Regions from separate parts of the Pseudarthrobacter sp. SL88 genome, predicted to be linked through region 3. Evidence: riboswitches for the same ligand, from Rfam matches in the RefSeq annotation. Region 3 holds a riboswitch; each other region holds the start of a gene.
The links. Region 3 has a riboswitch for cyclic di-AMP ahead of OVA06_RS14015 (C40 family peptidase). Riboswitches for the same ligand answer to the same signal wherever they lie in the genome.
Positions count from the first base shown of each region.

Region 1: it holds a riboswitch for cyclic di-AMP, as region 3 does, so the genes downstream of both, OVA06_RS14655 (hypothetical protein) here and OVA06_RS14015 (C40 family peptidase) in region 3, are expected to answer to the same signal.
Region 2: it holds a riboswitch for cyclic di-AMP, as region 3 does, so the genes downstream of both, OVA06_RS07790 (C40 family peptidase) here and OVA06_RS14015 (C40 family peptidase) in region 3, are expected to answer to the same signal.

Region 1 covers NZ_JAPPRD010000001.1:3,250,352-3,256,544, forward strand. Annotated here, with positions in the region: gene OVA06_RS14640 (hypothetical protein) at 1-921, opposite strand, end outside; gene OVA06_RS14645 (response regulator transcription factor) at 1,148-1,888, shown strand; gene OVA06_RS14650 (sensor histidine kinase) at 1,895-3,388, shown strand; cyclic di-AMP (ydaO/yuaA leader) riboswitch at 3,522-3,679, shown strand; gene OVA06_RS14655 (hypothetical protein) at 3,682-4,431, shown strand; gene OVA06_RS14660 (glyoxalase superfamily protein) at 4,609-4,977, opposite strand; gene upp (uracil phosphoribosyltransferase) at 5,023-5,658, opposite strand; gene OVA06_RS14670 (phosphatase PAP2 family protein) at 5,671-6,193, opposite strand, start outside.
Region 2 covers NZ_JAPPRD010000001.1:1,689,633-1,695,825, reverse strand. Annotated here, with positions in the region: gene OVA06_RS07800 (lytic transglycosylase domain-containing protein) at 1-1,343, opposite strand, end outside; gene OVA06_RS07795 (hypothetical protein) at 1,523-2,401, shown strand; cyclic di-AMP (ydaO/yuaA leader) riboswitch at 2,587-2,759, shown strand; gene OVA06_RS07790 (C40 family peptidase) at 2,763-3,608, shown strand; gene OVA06_RS07785 (protein adenylyltransferase SelO) at 3,701-5,176, opposite strand; gene OVA06_RS07780 (ribonuclease Z) at 5,173-6,099, opposite strand; gene OVA06_RS07775 (mycothiol transferase) at 6,092-6,193, opposite strand, start outside.
Region 3 covers NZ_JAPPRD010000001.1:3,100,244-3,106,436, forward strand. Annotated here, with positions in the region: gene OVA06_RS13990 (molybdopterin molybdotransferase MoeA) at 1-837, opposite strand, end outside; gene OVA06_RS13995 (DUF6457 domain-containing protein) at 834-1,127, opposite strand; gene mobA (molybdenum cofactor guanylyltransferase) at 1,143-1,808, opposite strand; gene OVA06_RS14005 (HNH endonuclease) at 1,938-2,438, opposite strand; gene OVA06_RS14010 (NlpC/P60 family protein) at 2,685-3,464, opposite strand; gene OVA06_RS14015 (C40 family peptidase) at 3,622-4,308, opposite strand; cyclic di-AMP (ydaO/yuaA leader) riboswitch at 4,379-4,560, opposite strand; gene OVA06_RS14020 (M23 family metallopeptidase) at 4,689-5,519, opposite strand; cyclic di-AMP (ydaO/yuaA leader) riboswitch at 5,530-5,748, opposite strand; gene OVA06_RS14025 (metal-dependent transcriptional regulator) at 5,890-6,193, opposite strand, start outside.

The sequences.
Region 1 (6,193 bases), 150 kb from region 3:
TACGGTCTTGGCTGTGTAGCTGTCCGACGACTTGAGCGCGGTAACGCGGACGGTTGACCCGGACGTGTCTTCCGAGATGCCCAGTGTGCCACCCGTGCTGCCGCTGCCCCGTTGCCGGATGCCCTCTGATACCTGCACATCCGCTCCGACGGCGTAGGTGCGCGAAAACCCGTCCTCGCTCTTGACGGTCAGCCAGTCAGACAAAACGTCCGTGACGGTGCCCGTCTGGGAAGCCATGGTCACGTAGGAAGAATCCTGCAGGATCACATATTCGGAGTGTATGGCGGCGTTCAGCCCTGCCAGCCCTATGCCGAGACCGCCGGGGCCGCCCATGGCTCCGCCGTTCATGCCGCCAATGCCGTCCGGGGCTGTCATTCCGGACTGGCCGCCGGGCGCGAACTGGCCGCCGGGGTCCGCCTGCCCGTTGGTCCCGCTGGCGCCGCCGGCATCCTGGGTATTGTCCGCGGCTGCCACGGAGCTGTTTCCGGCGGCATAGGCCCCCGCACCAGCTGCTGCGGCCACCGCCACCACGACTCCGCCAATGATCAGCCCCTTCCTGGCTGCCCTGCCCCGGTTATCCAAAGTCCGGCCGTCCAAAGCCCGGGGCCGCCCCTCTGCCGGGTACGGCTGCGGTGCGCCCCACCCTGCCGGCTGTTCCTGCCGCTGGTCCGTGTCCGCCGTCGTACTCCCCCATCCAGCAGGCTGGCCGCTCCCGGGAGCGGCCCAATCCTGGGACGGCCTGCTCTCCGCGATGCGGGGAGGTGCCCAACCGGAAGGTGCCTGCGGGCTGTCGGGGTTGCCGGCAAAGACTTCCCACTGGCTTTGCGGGCGGGCCTGCCCCTCGGCTGCGGCGCCGGCCTGATGCGGCTGTCCACCCTGGGCCGGTTCGTCCGGGACGGCACGGTTGTTCTGCTGGTCCATTGACTGCTCCAAGGGAACGTGGCGGTCGCCTCTGCTGATGTTCCATCAGCGTCAGCCGCGTTCCTGTACCCGGGCTGTGCAGCGGGGCAGTGCTGACTGTGACATTTGGACCTTGGCGCCGACGCTGCCTCACCCGCTGCGACGCCCAGCTGGCTAGGCTGGGATTCACAGCTGGGGCACAGGTAGCCCAAAGCCCGCCTATATCGAAGGATCGGAGAGTTGTCCCATGGCCACCTCGCACTCCATGACCAACAACCTCCCCAAGCTCTCCCATCCGGACGGCTCCCCCATCCGCGCCCTGGTGGTGGATGACGAACCCAGCCTTTCCGAGCTGATGAGCATGGGCCTGCGGATGGCCGGGTGGTCCGTGGCAGTGGCAGCGGACGGGCCCGAGGCGGTGAAGCTGGCCAAGGACTTCCGCCCCGACGTCCTGGTGCTGGACGTAATGCTGCCAGGGTTCGACGGCGTGGAGCTGCTGGGCAGGATCCGCGCCTTCGCGCCGGAGGTGCCCGCCCTCTTCCTGACCGCGAAGGACGCAGTCCAGGACCGCATCGTCGGCCTGGCCGCCGGCGGTGACGACTATGTCACCAAACCGTTCAGCATGGAGGAAGTCATCCTCCGCCTGCACCGGCTGGTTCAGCGCTCAGGCGTCGCAGCCATGGACACTGCCGAATTGGTGGTGGGCGACCTGGTGCTCAACGTCGACACCCGGGAAGTCACCCGCGCCGGGGATGATGTGCAGCTGACGGCCACCCAGTTCGAGCTGCTCCGCTACCTCATGGAAAACCCCAAGCGTGTCATCAGCAAGGCCCAGATCCTTGACCGGGTGTGGGACTACGATTTCGGCGGCCAGGCCAACATTGTGGAGCTCTACATCTCCTACCTCCGCAAAAAGATCGACGCCGTCCATCCGCCCATGATCCACACCGTCCGCGGGGCCGGCTACGTCATCAAGCCGGCGGAGTAGCACGCCATGGCCACTTCAGAAGCTCCCTACGCCCGGAGTTGGCTCAGGCCGGCAACCTGGCACCTGCGCACCCGCCTGATTGCCCTGGCCATGGCCCTGCTTATCGCCATCTGCGGTGCCGTTGGCATCGTGAGCTACGCATCGATGGACGCCTTCCTGACCCGGCAGCTTGATGACCAGCTCAGCCAAGCCGCAAACCTTGCCGACAACCCCGGCCGCCCGCCGTTTGGCGGCTTCAACGGACGGGACCCCCTGGACGCCCGGGGCCAGAGAATCGGCACCGTGAACGCGAGCATCCGCAACGGCCAGGTGAGTTCCGGCGGCTTCCTCGCCTCTGACACCACCCGCCAGCCCTTGTCCACGGAGGACAAGGAGACGCTCCTTGCGCTCGACGCCAACTCCCGGCCCGTGGACCGTTCGATGTCCAGCGGTGATTACCGGCTGATCGCGGTCCAGACAAACTCCGGCGATGTCCTGGTCACAGGACTCCCCCTGGCTACCAAGGAAAGTACCCTCAGGTCCCTGGTGTGGACCTTCGTGTTCGTGTCGTTGGGCGGCCTGCTGCTGATCGGCCTCGTGGGGACCGTACTGATCCGCCGCACAATGAAACCCTTGGAACAGCTCTCCGAAGTTGCCACCAGGGTGTCTGAACTGCCCCTGGACGCCGGTGAGGTGGCGCTCGCCGTGCGGGTGCCGCCGTCGAACTCCAACCCCGGCACGGAGGTGGGCAGTGTGGGGCATGCACTGAACCTCATGCTGGACAACGTAGCCAGCGCCCTGGAAGCCCGGCAGAAGAGCGAAACCAAGGTGCGCCAGTTCGTGGCGGACGCCTCGCACGAGCTCCGCACCCCGCTGACCGCCATCCGCGGCTACACCGAGCTGATGCGGATGACGGAGGACTTCACTCCCGATGGGCAGAAATCGCTGGCCCGGGTCCAAAGCCAGTCCGAGCGGATGACGGCACTGGTGGAGGACCTGCTGCTCCTGGCGCGGCTGGATGAGGGCCAGCCGCTCAAGCTGGCCGAGGTGGACCTGACGCAGCTGGTGGTGGAAAGCGTCAGCGACGAAAAAGTCATGGCCCCGAGCCACACCTGGCGGCTGGATCTTCCTGCGGAGCCGGTGCTGGTCAACGGGGACGGCGCGCAGCTGCGGCAGGTACTCATGAACCTGCTGTCCAACGCCCGGAAACACACCCCTGCCGGAACCACCGTGGTGGCCGGCGTCGGTACGGCACCCGACGGCGCCGCCGTCGTGACGGTCACGGACGACGGCGGAGGCATTCCGGCTGACTTCGTGGACCACGTCTTTTCGCGCTTCGCCCGCGCAGACGCGGCCCGCAAGGGCAGCGGCGACCAGGCCGGCGCGGCCGTTGCCGAGGGCACCAGCGGGCTGGGCCTGTCCATTGTCCAGTCCATCGTGGAAGCCCACGGAGGGCGGGTAACGGTCACATCACGGCCGGGGATGACGGAGTTTGCGCTTCGCCTGCCGACCGTGGCCTGAATTCGCCAAGGCGACGCGCCGTCGTCGTGACGTCTGTTACCTAAATGTGACTTAAGCGCCGCTCTCCTGTACCGTCGATAGAGTGCGGTTCCCGTTCGGGCCGCATATCCGGATGACGCCAAGCTCTGCCACTTCCCGGATTTCGCTTGAACTGAGGCAGAGGCGGGGGACCCACGTCCCGGGCAACGCAGTACTGCCCTTGGGGTTAAGCCAGCACGTGTATTTGCCGTGCGGCCGGATGCCCTCATCCGAACCCGACAGCTAACTCCGCAGGTGTGAGAGGCGAAACAAACATGTCTAAATTCACGGTAAAACCGCGCCCAAAATCGGCCCCGAGCCACAGCGCGCAGCCTGAAACCCGCAAGAAGTCTTCCTTCGGCAAGCGCGCCGCGGTCCTCGCAGTCTCCGCAGCCATGCTGGTGGGCGTAGGCGCCGCAGGCCAGGCCACGGACGGCTTTTCCGGCGTGGCAGCTACCGGCTCCGAGTCCCCCGCTGCCACCGATTCCCAGATGAGCATCGAGAAGAGCGAAATCCGGTCTAACCCTGCGGCCTCGGCGCCCGCCGAACTCAAGGTGCAGCCCCAGGAGGCGGCACCGGCGCCCGCACCCGCTGCGGAACCTGCCCCGGCCGCAGCGCCCGCCCCGGCTCCTGCACCGGAACCGGCACCTGCTCCCGCACCGGAGCCTGCTCCCGCTCCCGCTCCCGCTCCCGAGCCTGCTCCCGTCGTCGCCGTCAACGATCCTGCCGGCGCACAGGCCTACGCGTCCGGCCAGCTGGCCAGCTACGGATGGGCGCAGGACCAGATGCAGTGCCTGGTCACCCTGTGGACTAAGGAATCCGACTGGACCACCACCGCCACCAACGCCAGCAGCGGCGCTTACGGCATCGTGCAGTCCCTCCCCGCCGAAAAAATGGCGAGCGCCGGCCCCGACTACCTGACCAACTACCGCACTCAGATCAACTGGGGCCTGAACTACATCAAGGAGCGTTACCAGTCCCCGTGTGGCGCCCTGAACTTCCACCTGGGCAACAACTGGTACTAAAAACCTTCACACGTTGAGGCCCTTTCGACCGGCCGCCGCCGAACCCTACCGGTTCAGCGGCGGCCGTCGTCGTATCTGCAGCCCTTCCTGCGAGGCACCAATTACCCCGTGCGTTAGGTAGCCATTTTTGGGATTGGCGCTAACGGCCACCGAGCGGTTTGGGGCTGGGACGTGCCGTTACCGTCCCGGAATGTACTGGACGGCCCAGCGGTTGCCGTCCGGGTCCGCGAAGTACACGAAGTGCCCCCAGTCCTGAACGTCCACATCGCTGACCGCCACCCCATTGTTCTTCAGGTGGTCGTGGGCGGCCTGGATGTCGCTGACCACCAGCTGCAGGTTGGAGCCGGTGCCCGGAGGAGCGTCAGTGAGGCCTTCCCCGATGCAGATGGAACACGCTGAACCGGGCGGGGTCAGCTGCACGAAGCGGATGGATTCCGACGGGCGTTCGTCGAAGTCGGCGTTGAAACCCACTTTATTAACGTAGAAATCCTTGGCGCGGTCCACATCGGACACGGGGACAAACACGAGTTCAAGTTTCCAGTCCATTGCCACAGGCTACGGCCGGGGACTTGTGCGCGGAAGGCTTGAACCTCAGCCGGCGATGCCGTACAGCCGGTCTCCCGCATCTCCAAGGCCGGGCACGATGTAGGACTTTTCGTTCAGCTTCTCGTCAATCGACGCAAGGACGATGTGCACGTTTGCCTCGCCCAGTTCCTCCTCCAGCTTGGCCAGGCCCTCCGGGGCCGCCAGCAGGCAGATGCACGTGACGTCCGACGCCCCGCGCTTGAACAGGAACTTGATGGCCTCGCGCAGGGTTCCGCCGGTGGCCAGCATGGGATCCAGAACGAAGACCTGCCGGCCGGTAAGGTCCTCAGGCAGGCGCTCGGCGTAGGTGATGATGTCCAGGGTTTCCTCGTCCCGGGCCATGCCCAGGAAACCCACTTCTGCAGTGGGGACCAGCTTGGTCATGCCCTCCAGCATGCCGAGGCCGGCGCGCAGGATGGGGACCACCAGAGGGGTGGGCTTGGTGAAGGCCGTGCCCACCGTGGTGCTGACCGGAGTCTCGATAGTGACCGGTTCGGTGCGAACCTCGCGCGTGGCCTCGTACGCCAGCAGTGTCACTAGCTCTTCGGTCAGCTGCCGGAACACGGGCGAAGGGGTGTTCTTATCCCGGAGGACAGTGAGCTTATGGGCGACCAGCGGGTGGTCCACAACGAGAGTGCGCATTGCTCAAAGCTATCATCCGGCGCTGTCCCTGCCGGAGTCCCCTACTCCGGGCTCCTGATGCCTGACGCGGCTGCCTGGATGCGCGCCTGGGTGAGTCCCGCCGCCGTGGTCCGTTCCGCCTAAGTGAGTCCCGCCGTCGTGGTCCGTTCCGCGGCCATGCGTTGCGCTGTCGTGGTGCATGGCGTCTGCGACGACATCGCGCACCACGGGACGCTCAAACGATGGCGCGGGCCCCGCGTGCTCCCGCCGCCGGATCAGATGGAACATCCGATGGGCCAGGATGACGAATCCGACCCAGGCCAGGCCCAGCGTCCAGCCGGCAATAACATCGGTCAACCAGTGGTGGCCCAGGAAAACCCTGCTCAGGCCCATGGACACAATGAAGACGGTACCCGCGGTGATGGCCGTGATGCGCGCGCTGAGGACCTGGAACTGCAGACAGATGATATACACCAGCACGCCGATCACCACCGTGGTGTTGAGGGTGTGCCCGCTGGGAAACGACGGTGAGTCTTCGTAGGGCGGAACAGCTTCG
Region 2 (6,193 bases), 1.4 Mb from region 3:
CAGTACCAGTTGTTCGCCATTGAGTGGCTCCAGGCGCCGCAGGGCGAGCCGTACCTGTCGCGGATGTAACCCAGCCCCCACTCAACCTGGGTCCGGTAACTGGTCAGCCAGTCACTGCCGGCGCTTGCATACTTCCCCGGCGGCAATGCCTGGGGGATCCCATAGGCGCCCGAGTAGGGGTTGGTGGCCGTGGTCTGCCAGTTCGACTCCTTGGTCCATAGCTGCGCCAGGCACAGGAACTGGTCCTGGCCCCAGCCGTAGGCGCCCAGGCGTCCGGCGGCGTAGCTCTTCGCTCCGGCAGGATCGTTGACAGCACCACCGGGAACAGAAGGTACGACGACGGGCGGCGGCACCGGCCGGACCGGCGGTCCGGGGGCCGGGGCCGGGGCCGCCGGTGCGGGGTTCACCGGGACTGGGCCCGCCGGGATCGGGTCCGCCGGAGCGGGGTCGACCGGGCCCGCGGGCGCGGGCCGTGGTCCCTCCACGCGGGCGTCTGCTGCGGCCTTCGCTGCCCGGTCCGACTCCCGTTGCGCCTGTTCCTGTGCAGCGGCCCGCTTTGCTGACTGCGAGGCCTCATATGCGGCGAGGGCGGCCTGTCCCTGCCGGAACTCCCCCTCCACGGCCGCGGTTGTTCCCTTGAGCGAGGCCAGCTGGGCCGTGAGCTGGCCACCGTGCTGCTGCTCTTCAGCGATGTGGCGGGCCACCGCATCCTGCGCCGACCTGGCCCCGGCAAGCCTGGCTCCGGCCTCCCTGGACAGGTTTTCCCGCTCGGACCGCGCGGCTTTCTCCTGCTCACCCAGGGACGATGCCACTCTTGCGGCGGATGCCGCCCGGTCCACCAGGCCGGCTGTCTTCGCGCCCACCAGCTCCACCATGTTGAGTCCGTGGACGCTGCCGGACTCAAGGGCGTCCAGGGCGATGAAGAATCCGGCCGTGGTTGCACCCGTCTTGTACGACTGCACGGCAAGGGCGCCGATTTCCCTGCGGTGCTGCCGGAGTTCCCCGTTGGCTGCTGCTGACTGCGCAGCCAACGCATCGACCCGGCTGTTGGCTGCAGTGAGTGCCGCCTCGGCAGCGGCGTAATCCGCCGCAGCGGCAACGGCCGCCCCACCGAGCGCTTCTGAATCCGCCTGCAAACCGGCGAGGAGGCTGCCGATCCGGGTGATTTCCGCCGCTGCGCCCGCTTCAGATTTCCTGGCCTTCCGGACGTCCTCCCAGGAGGGGTACCCCTCCGGCGCGCGCCCCGAGGCCGACGCCGGCGCAAGGGCTGCCGGTCCCAGCAGTGCAAACACCAGGAGTCCCCCGAGCACCGGCGACTTCAGTTTGGTAACGAACAGGGGCATAGTCCCGTAGCCTACCGGCCTCAACCACAGGTTGAGGGCTTGCTGCTGCGGATCGTTATCCAGCAGAGACGGAAGGCACGCCGCAGCCCTAGACTGTGCCCATGGCCGGCGCCAGCACACCAAGCGCCACACCAGCCCGCCGGCCCCCTGCCCCCGGACGGACAGCAAAACCGGTAACCGTGCGCTGCTTGCTGCCGTTGCTGACCGCAGCAGTGCTGGCGGTTTCGGCCCGCACCCCACAGCAGCCCGCCCCGGCGGCGTCCCCCGCTTCCGCGGCGCCCGGACCGGTCACCATCGAGCTAAACCAGTCCCGCGACCAGTACGGGCAGCACGCCATCCTGCTCCAGCTCACCAACACCACGGACAGTCCCGTGACTGTGGACGCGGCGCGCGTCAGTTCCCCGCTGTTCGACGGGGACATCGAGTGGACGCCACCGGCGGGCGGCCTGGAGCTTCCGCCGCACCAACCCAAGAGCGTGCCCGCACAGCTCCCACCTCCGGCCTGTGCCGAGCCGGCAACGGCATCGTCGCAGGCCAGCGCCACGGTTTCCGTCGCTACGGCCGGACGGCAACCGGCAGCACTGACCCTCCCGGCCCCGGATCCCTTCGGCGTGCTGCCGCGCAACAATTCCGAGCTCTGCCTGGCCGCGGACGCCGCGAAGGTGGCCGGGCTGGCCCTGGACCAGCACCTTGAGGTGGCGGCGGACGGCCGCACCGCCGTCGTCCGCCTCCGCATCAGCCCACGGCAGATGGCCCCCGCCGGGACGCCGTCCCTCACGCTGCACAGCGTGGGCGGCACGCCCCTGCTGGCGGAGGACGGGGTTGAGCCGTGGCCGCGGGACGTGGCGGTCCGGCCGGGGGAACCCGAAACGGTCCTGGCCCTGCGGGTGCGTCCCGCCCGGTGCGATCCGCACGCCGTCGCGGACGACAAAGTGGGAACCCTGCTGCCCCTCACCGTTACCGCCGGAGCGCGGGAAGGTGTCCTGAAAGTGGCAGCCGGCGGGCTGTTGCGTGCGCAACTTTATGACTTTGTTACGTTGGCATGCCAAAACGGCTAGGACCCGCGCATCATCCGAGGTCACCGCGGCGTTCCGGAAGGCCCTGCGGAGGAGGCCTTCATCCGAGAGGACTGCCTCGCATGTTATTCAAATGTGACAATCCGGTGAACGTCGGGTTATGGTCATACACGTGTCCCTCCCAAGCGGGACATTCCCCTCAGCTTGCCGAGCCCTGCCGCTGAACCGGGATTCAATCGCTTTCCAGCTGGCAGGGACGGGGGAACCAAGTTTCCGCGGCTTCACCGAAGCCTTGGGGTTAAGTCGATATCGCCTTCCGTCCCTGACGAAGTGCGCTACCGGCCGGGCATCTCCAGCCCGAACCCGACAGCTCACCCCGCAGGCATGGGAGAGGCGATCAACCGTGTCAAAAAATTTCATCACCGCCCGTCACCGCGCTACTCCGGCCGGCTCCATCGCGCTGCAGGGCCTGGCCGTGACGGCCAAGGCCCAGGCCCGGACCTTCGGACGCCCGGCACTGGCGGTAGCCGCAGCATCGGGCATTGCGTTCGGCGTCGGAGCTCCGGCACATGCAGGCGTGACCGGCCCGGACAGCACCGAAACCAATAATGTCCAGGCATACTCGGCACCTGCCGCACCCGTAGCGGCTGCACCCGCCGCGGCTGCCGGCAACGTCCACACGGTTGCTTCCGGCGACACCCTCGGCGCCATTGCGTCCGCTTACGGGGTTGGCCTCAACGACGTCCTGGCAGCCAACGGCCTCGACGTTTCCTCGATCATCTACCCGGGCGACCAGATTGCGATCCCGGGCGCCGGCTACGCAGCACCGGCCGCTCCGGCCGTTGCTCCGGCCGCGGCACCTGTCCAGACCGCAAGCGCCGCTCCCGCCAACACCGGCATGAACCTCGGTTACGCCTCTGCAACGCCTGCGGCCACCGGCTCGGGCACCGGCGCCGCCATCCTGGCCAACGCGTACGGCCAGGTGGGCGTCACCCAGGACTGCACCGCCATGGTGGAGAAGGCCCTGCGCGCCGTCGGCAAGTCCGTTGGTGACCTGGCTCCCGGCCAGTTCTACCAGTACGGCACCGTAGTGGGCGCACCCGCCCCGGGTGACCTCGTCATCTCGGCAGGCCACGTCGGCGTGTACGCCGGTGACGGCCAGATGGTCAGCGGCGGCGTCAACGGCAGCCAGACCCAGGTGCACTCCGTCAGCTGGGTTGGTGCAGCCTCGTACGTACGGGTCGCATAGCCTGCTGAGCACGTAGCTTTCAGCGCATAGAGCTGCAAAAGGGCGGTAGCCGGGAGACCCCGGCTACCGCCCTTTTTGCTGCCTTTCCTTGTTCAGGTGCCGCAGAAGGTCATGTACGTCCCGAAGTCCTCCGGGGCGCCTTCGGCGTACCGCTCCAGGCCGGGGCGTTCGCTGTACGGCGCCGCTACCGCTTCCAGCAGCCGGTGCAGTGGTTCCAGGTCCCCGCCGGTAGCCGCGGCCAGCGCCTCTTCGACGAGGTGGTTCCGCGGAATGTACGCGGGATTGGTGCGGTCCATCAGCCCGGCGTCCGGCCCCAGCTCCTGCCAGCGTTCGGCCCATGCGTCGTACGCGGCCAAGTCCATGACCATGCCGCGGACAGGCCGGCTGTCACCCCGGGCTGCCTTGGCCAGGTTCCTGAAGAAGAGCGTGTAGTCCACGGGGCCGTCCTTGAGGATGCCGGTGACCCCGTCCACCAGGTCCGAGACCTCCTCGCCTGCTGCGGTCCCCGGCTTCCCCGCCGCAAGGCCCAGCTTGGTGGCCATGCCGCCGAACCACGCCGCACTGTACTGCCGCCGGAATCCACCCAGCGCCTCCACGGCCACCGGAACCGCTGCCTCCTGGTCTTCGTCAATTAGCGGCAGCATGGCTTCGGCGAGGCGGGCAAGGTTCCATTCGGCCATGACCGGCTGGTTGGCGTACGCATACCGGCCGCCGACGTCGATGGAGCTGTACACGGCGGCCGGGTTGAACGCGTCGATGAAGGCACAGGGGCCATAATCGATGGTTTCCCCGGAGATGGTCATGTTGTCTGTATTCATCACACCGTGGACGAACCCCACCAGCATCCACTGCGCCACAAGCGAGGCCTGTGCCGCCACCACCGCCCCATAGAGGGCGAGGTAGGGGTTGTCCGCCGCAGCAGCATCCGGGTAGTGACGGCTGATGGCGTGGTCCGCCAGCCGGCGCAGGAGCTCCGTGTTTTCGGTGGCCCGCGCATACTGGAAACTACCCACCCGAAGGTGGCTACCGGCCACCCGGGCCAGCACGGCGCCGGGCAGCATGTCATCCCGGCGTACATGCCGTCCGGTAGCCACGACGGCAAGGGAACGGGTGGTGGGGATGCCGAGGGCGTGCATGGCCTCGCTGACCACGTATTCGCGCAGCATGGGCCCGACGACGGCACGGCCGTCACCGGCGCGCGCGAACGGCGTGCGGCCGGAGCCTTTCAGGTGCAGGTCCCTCAACCGTCCGCGGGCATCCTGCAGCTCACCCAGCAGCAGCGCACGGCCGTCACCGAGGAGGGGCGAATAGCCGCCGAACTGGTGCCCGGCGTAGGCCTGGGCCACGGGCGTGGCCCCTTCCGGCACGTGGTTGCCCAGCAGGAACCGCACTCCCTCTTCCGAGCCCAGGTACCCAGGGTCGAGCCCCAGTTCTCCGGCAAGCGGTTCGTTGAGCACCAGGAGTTTGGGGTCCGGAGCTTCCTCCGCCTCCCAGGGCACCGCCAGTTCGTTGAGTTCGCGGGCGAAGCGGCCACCCAGGGCAACAGTTGATTGTGCTGCAGCGGTCATGGTTTTAACCCTATCTCCGCAGCGGCCGTTACAGGCTCCCCGCGGCGGTTCGGAAGGCGGATGCGCTGGAGGTCGTCGGCGGCGGTCACGGTGGCGCCCTTGGCGCGGGCGGACGCCTGCCGGGCCATGAGGGTGACGTCGTTGCCGTACCGGGATGAGAAATGCGTGAGGACCAGCGTCCGGGCGCTCCCATGCCCCGCCAAATCGCCCGCCTGCCCGGCGGTGAGGTGGCGGTATTCCTCCGCCAGCCCGCCGTCGTCGTCGCTGAAGGTGGACTCGGCGACCAGGAGGTCGGCGCCGTCTGCAAGGTCTTCGGCACCGTCGCACGGGGCGGTGTCCATGACGAACGCGAAGCGCTGCCCGGGGCGCGGAACGCTGACGTCGGCCAGGCCGACGCCGGCAATGGTACCTTCGCGCCGGAGGCGGCCGACGTCCGGCCCGGCGATGCCCGCTGCCGCAAGGCGGTCGGGCAGGAACGTGCGGCCCTCGGGCTCGGTGAGGCGATACCCGTATGTTTCGATCCGGTGCTTGAGCGGCCGGACGTGGAGGCCGTCCGCCACCTCACCGGCGGCGCCGTGGGGATGGAGCCTCAGGTCAAGGCCGGGAGTGCTGACGGATACCAGCGCCCGCACCACACCCTCCCCCGAGGCCGGGTAGTGCAGGTGGACCGGATGGTTGACGCCGTCCAGCACCATCCGCGACAGCACGCCGGGGAGTCCGAAGCAGTGGTCGCCGTGGACGTGGGTGAGGCAGATCCTGGTGATCTGCGTTGCCGAAACTCCGGCGTGGATCATCTGGCGCTGCGTCCCCTCACCCGGATCGAAGAGCAGCCCCTCCCCGTCCCAGCGAAGCAGGTACCCATTGTGGTTTCGGGTACGGGTGGGCACCTGCGATGCGGTGCCCAGGACCACCAGTTCACGCACGGCCGCTGCCATGGCCGGCGGCCGCCAGACCTTTCGCATAGGCCGCCTGGCCCGCGTGCTGCAGGCAGTCGGCGAGGGTACTGACCAGCCGGAC
Region 3 (6,193 bases):
CCATTCCCCGTAGGAGTCGCCGATGCGCTGCTGCCCGCCCGCTATACCGCCGAGCATGCCGACGACGGCCGGCAACTGATGACCGAATGTGTCCCGGACCTTCCCCGGGGCAGGCAGGCCTTGCACCACCACCTCGGACCCGGTCAGCAGCAGGCGTACGAGGGGTTTGCCCTGGACCTGAAGCTCGTCGTATCCGGCAAGTGCGGCGAGTGCCAGGTGCGCCGGGTTCAGGGTCACCCCCGCCGGGACAAGGGTGTCCCCTTCATGTGCTTCTTCGCCGGCTTTTCGCACGTGCTGGCCGTTTCGCGGTTCACCGGGACGGGCGGTTCCACCCGCTTCAAGGACGGGAAGCCCGTCCTCGTCCTCGGCGAGGACGGCACTTTCGCTGCGAAGGATCCCCTTGCCACCTGGCGGGATGAGTCCGCCGGTAACGATCGGGCTGGCCTGGTGCGGCGCCAGCCGGGCTCCGGCTTCCACGGGGATCCATGGCCCGGACCCGTTGACTGCCCAGCCGTCCATGGCCGAGGAAGCGTAGTGCGGCATGTCCTGGAGCGCAATGATGTCCTGCTCCAACCTGCGGGCCTGGGCCTGGTCCAGCGGCACCGGACCGGGCGGGATGGGCGTTGCGGCGTCAAAGGCGGCCTGGCGTGCTTCCGCCCATGTGTGAGCCAGGTGATGGTGGCCGTGGCCCTGTTCCTGGCCGGTTCCGGCCTGGCCTTCGTCGTTCTGCTCCTGCGGTTGTTCCTGCAGTTGTTCCCGCGGGTTTCCGTGGCCGTGGTCGTGGCTGTGGTCGTGCCCTGCGGGGGATGCTGCTTCCTGCCCGGGTGCTTCTGTCATTCGCCGGGAGCCCCGGCGGCTTCAGCGTCATAGTCGGCAGCCAGCGTGCGGGCGACGGCGAGGGCCTTTTCCATGGCCGCGGCATCCGTCGAACTGCCGGAGTGCGAGGCCAGGCCCGCGGCGAATCCGGCGATGAAGGTGGTCAGCGGGGCGGCGGGACGGACCACTGAATGCGCCGCCACACCGGCAAGGGAAAGGATGGCATTGATGTCCACCTGGACATCTTCAAGCTCGTAGGCCTGGAGCAGCGACCTGCACCACTCCTCCAGTGTTTCGTCCTGGCTCTTCACCACGTGCCTCCAAAGTTAACTGCGGCCGCGCCCGGCCCCGTCCACGTCCTCCACGTCCGGGCTGCCGGCGGCAATCCCCAATGCGGCGGCATCGTCCCACGTGTCCACATCTGCCGTGTAAGCGGCCGGAACGGCGACAAGCTGCACGTCCAGACTAGCAAGGAGTGAGCGGACTGATCCGTTGACCAACCGGCCTGTGGCAGCCATCCCGCGGGCGGACTTTTTTAGCATGTCCGTGCTATAAATTCCGGCCAGCGGCTGCATCCGCCCCACACCGTTTTCATCCGCGGCAAAGGCCACATAAGACCCCGCCCCAAGCCCCGTGGACAACTCATGCAGGAGGGTCCGCACAGCCCCGGAAACCAGGGGCATGTCACAGGCCAGGACGAGGGTGTGCGGAGCGCCGGCCCCCGCCCGGTCCAGGACATCCAGGCCCGTGGCGATGGCCGCTGCGGGGCCGGCGAACTCCGGCTCTTCACGGCACGTGAGCACTCCGGGAGGCAAAGGTCCGGGATCCGGGCCGACAATCACGGTGGCCCGGGCTCCCTCAGCCGCAGCCAGGGCCCGGCCAAGGAGGGTGGTGCCGCGAAACAGCAGCCCCTGTTTCGGGACGCCGCCCAGCCGCGAGGATCGGCCTCCCGCCAGGATGAGGGCATCAAAGGCCGGCACGTCGTCTTGCATGGTCCAAGCGTAGCCAGTGCCGGACGCCCTTCGGACAGTCCAGGCACTCGGCAGGTCAGGCGGTCAGGCGGTCAGGCCAGGCGGCCAGCGCAGGCAACACGTCAGGACCGGCCAGACAAACAGCGCACCTTACGCGGCCCGCTCCGGCAGGAGGAACGGGTCCCACGCCGGCGTGGGCTTTTCCAGTTCCTTGATCTGCCAGATGGTGCCGTGCGGCGGTGCCGGCTCGAATCGCAGCTTCCAGCCCATTTCAGCGGGCGTGTGGTCGCCCTTAACGTTGTTGCAGCGCAGGCAGGCTGCCACCAGGTTCTCCCAGGAGTCCGCCCCTCCCCGTGACTTGGGGTGCACATGGTCGATCGTGTGCGCCGCTTTTCCGCAGTAAGCGCACTTGTGCCCATCGCGTCTCAGGACGCCGCGCCGGCTGACGGCGGTGGCATGGTTGTATCTGGGCCGGATGTAGCGGTTGAGGAGAATCACGGAGGGGCGGCCCAGGATTTCCTGCGGACCCACAACGGGATCCTCGCCCTCGGCAACCACGCTTGCCTTGCCCGTGAGCACAAGCACCAGCGCCCGGCGGAAAGTAATAACCGCCAGCGGTTCATATCCAGCATTCAGAACGAGAGTGCGCATGCACGTACCTCTTCACGGCCGCACCCGTCAGGGGCACGAGGGCCGGCTGCCCTCGGCATGTCCGGGCTATGGATCGACACCACAAGAGTAAACAAAGAAATGCAGGATCAGCTAATCACGGCACACCCTACCGTCAGGAACGGCCGCCGGGGCGCACCGCCCGTGAACGGCAAAGGACCCCGGCCGCGTGGGCAGGGGTCCTTTCACTCCGAGGGGCGGCCGTACCGGCCAGCCCTCGCGGGGGGATCAGTTGACGCGGATGAAGACCGGTCCGGAACCGACGTTGGCGCTGAAGACCACGGTCTGGTTGCCGTTGTAGCCGCCGTGCACAGCCTGGCCGTTGCCGGCGTAGACAGCGATGTGGGCCATGCCGGCGCCGCCGTCGGCGTAGTAGATCAGGTCGCCGGGCTGGGCCTCGGCAGCGCTGACGGTGCGGCCAAGGGAAAGGTAACCGGCGGGCCAGTCGTGGAAGTTGATGCCCACGGCAGCCAGTGAGTTGGTGACGAGCATCGTGCAGTCCTGGTTGACGCCGAGCTGGGCGTAGGCTGCGGAAAGGATTGCTGCGCCCTTGCCGCTGGCAGACGCCTGGGGTGCAGACGCTGGCTGCGCCGTGACTGTAGCGGTGACCTTCGGCACTGCAGCCGTCTGGGCGGTGGCGGCCTCGGCAGCCGGAGCCGGAGCGGCTTCCTGGACCTCAACCTCGGGCTCTGCCTCAACCACCGGAGCCGGGCTGGTGCTGACGGCCGGCTTCTCGAAGGAGATGTTGATGGTGGACGCCGCGGAGATCGGGGCTTCAACGGCTGATCCAACTTCAAAGGCGGATGCAGGAGCGGAGTCGCGCTGGATGTTGGTGTCAGCTGCGTTTGCGGCGATGCCGCTGGTCAGGACCAAGCCCGAGGCTGCGGCGATAACCGCTGCCTGGCGCCCAACGCCGCCGGCGTTGCCGCCGACAGCCTTGGCGATGATGGCGATTGAGTTGGTCTTGGTGACTTCGGCGCGATGCCGTGCGGTAGCACGAGTCGTCATCAGTTCTCTCTTTCGTTGTCCCCGGGCCTGTAGGCAACACGGGGGTTATGGACGCGCCGGCATCTTGGGGGTACGCCGGCACGTCCCGAACGGGGATGTGTGATTTAGCGAAAAGCGGGGGCAAAGAAAAAGTTCCTGGGGCCTGTGGCCCCGGGAACTAGTTCATGGTGTAGAACGAGGAGGTTCCGGTAGCGGCAACCGCGTGCAGGAGGGTGCCCTGGGACGGGTTGAGCGCGCTGACCATCATGCCGTTGCCGACGTAGATGCCAACGTGTGCGCCGCCGTTCTGCATGACGAGGTCGCCAGGCTGGGGAGTGGAGGTGGGCTTCATGGCGTTCCAGGCGTTGACGCGCGGGATGCTGATGCCGGCCTGGGCGTAGACCCACTGGGTGAATCCGGAGCAGTCCCAGCCATTGGGGGTGGTGCCGCCCCACACGTACGGGTGGCCAATGCCGGTGTACGCGATAGCTGCGATGCCCGAAGTGGCAGCGGAGGAAACAGTCTCCGCGAGCTTCTCGGAAGCAGCTTCGGTTGAGTCAGCGGCTGCGGTGACGGCGTTGCCGGCATCCCGTGCTGCTGAAGCTGTGGACTGGGTGCGTACCGGCTCCGGCTTCGGAGCGGCGGTGGTCTTGATGACCGGGCGCTCGAAGGAAACAGTGGCGGTAGGTGCCGCGGTGACGGCAAGGGCGGTCTGGGCCGAACCCGACTCGGTGGATGCCGAGACGCCCGCGGTGGTATCCGCGACGGCCGGCAGGCCCATACCCAGGACGAGGCCGGAAGCGGCTGCAACTACAGCAGCCTGGCGACCCACTGTCCCGGCATTGGCACTAACAGCCTTGGACACGGCGCCCAAAGGGTTGGTACGAACCGTTTGCGCACGGTGGCGCGCAGCATTATGGCGTGAAGACACGAAGGTAGCCTCTCCCAATGCCTGCGAGGTGAGCTGTCGGATTCGGATGGGAGTCACCCGGCCACACGGCTTCCAAGGAAGCTTTCGTGACTTAACCCCAAGGCCTTCGAAACAAGAAGGCCAAAATTGGTTCCCCCGCCCCTGCCAGACGATGAAATGCGAACGGACCTTGAGCGGTGGCAGAGTTAGGCAATCCACTCAAGAGCGTCAACTTCGGAAAAGTTGACGCGAGTTAGACGGTACAGCAGTTTTGTTTGAATGTCACATTCAGGTCACGGCGGGTCACAGCCATTCGAGAGTCCACCATCATTTGGCTAGAGCCAACCGGTGGGGTCGACGACCTCGCCGTTGACCTGGACTTCGAAGTGGAGGTGGCAGCCCGTGGAAGCGCCGGTGGTCCCGCTGAGGGCAATGACGTCGCCCCGTGAGACGGTTTGGCCCTCGGTCACGTTGAACGACGACAGGTGGTTGTAGGTGGTCTCCAGGCCGTTGCCATGGTCCACCACCACCCTGTTGCCGCCGCCGTACTGGTGCCAGCCCACAAAGGTCACGGTTCCGGTGGCGGCAGCCATCACGGAGGTACCGCACTGGGCAACATAGTCCTGCCCGCGATGGAAGTCGCCGGTTCCGCCGGTGATGGGGCTGACGCGGTAGCCGAACGGCGATGCCGTCGCCATGGTGGCCAGCGGAGCCCCGAGGCTACCGGCGGACGCAGCACGGGAGACCGACGCTGCGGACTGGGCGCTGAGCAGTTGCTTGAGCTTGCCGTCAGGGTCCGCCTGGGTTACGACGGCGGAGCGGCTGAAGTCGATCTGGGCGCCTGCTTCCGCGGAAATCTCGGGCTGCGGCGTGACCGACGAGGCGGCCACCGCACCGGTTCCGCTGGCGTCAGTGGCCATGACGGGACTGGTGACGGGAACGGTCACGGTGAGCACCAGGCCGGTGGCGGCTAGCGCGATGCCGGCCTTCTGGCCGATGCCGCTGGCCGAGGCGAATTCCGTTATCTGGCGGAATGGACCCCGACGGCGGCGCGCATCACGGTGGAGATCGCGGGGGCGCGAGGTCTCGGCAGCCTGGACGGTTTCGACAGCACGCGGCGTAGCAGCGGGGCCGGCCGCGCGTCGGCGGCCCCGGGGGGTCTGCATGGTCAAGAAGGGTTCCTCTCTGGATAGCCTGCGAAGTTAGCTGTCGGATTCGGGTCAGAGAGTTCACAGACCCGGTCCGCCGTAAGCAAGCTGCGGCACAGAGAAATCCCCGGAAGGTTCCTTCACTGGAAGAGGCTTGCTGCTGACGGACTTCACCCCAAGGCAGTCCCCCGCTGCCAGTTGTGGTTCCCCCGCCTCTGCCAGTTATGACTTGGTGCTCCTGATCCGCTGGCAGAGCTCGGCTCCAGATCAGGTAACGCTTAAGTATCAACGCTTTCGTTCAACTATAGGGGCTTAAGTCCCTTAGTAACAATTCCGTTATGTTTGCGTGATCCAGCTCCCACGGGGTAAAAGCAGGGCTTTAACGGTGTCAGTTGACGGCTACGAACACGTGGGCAGCCACTTCAGGAGGCAGTTCCAGGGCGCCTTCAATGCCCGGAACACGGACGGAAATGTAGTCCCCTACACGCTCCAGCGATACCGCTGCTCCGGGGCGGATGCCGCCTTCGTCGAGCTGGGACAGGAGCTCGGGTTCCACCTGGATGGGCTCGGCCAGCCGGCTGATGGTCACGGCAGAGGCGGGGCCGTACGTCTTCATGGCCTCAAGGAGGCTGATCGCTCCATCGGCCAAGGACAGCTCCGGGTGCCCGCCCAGTGCGGCCAGTCCGGGAATC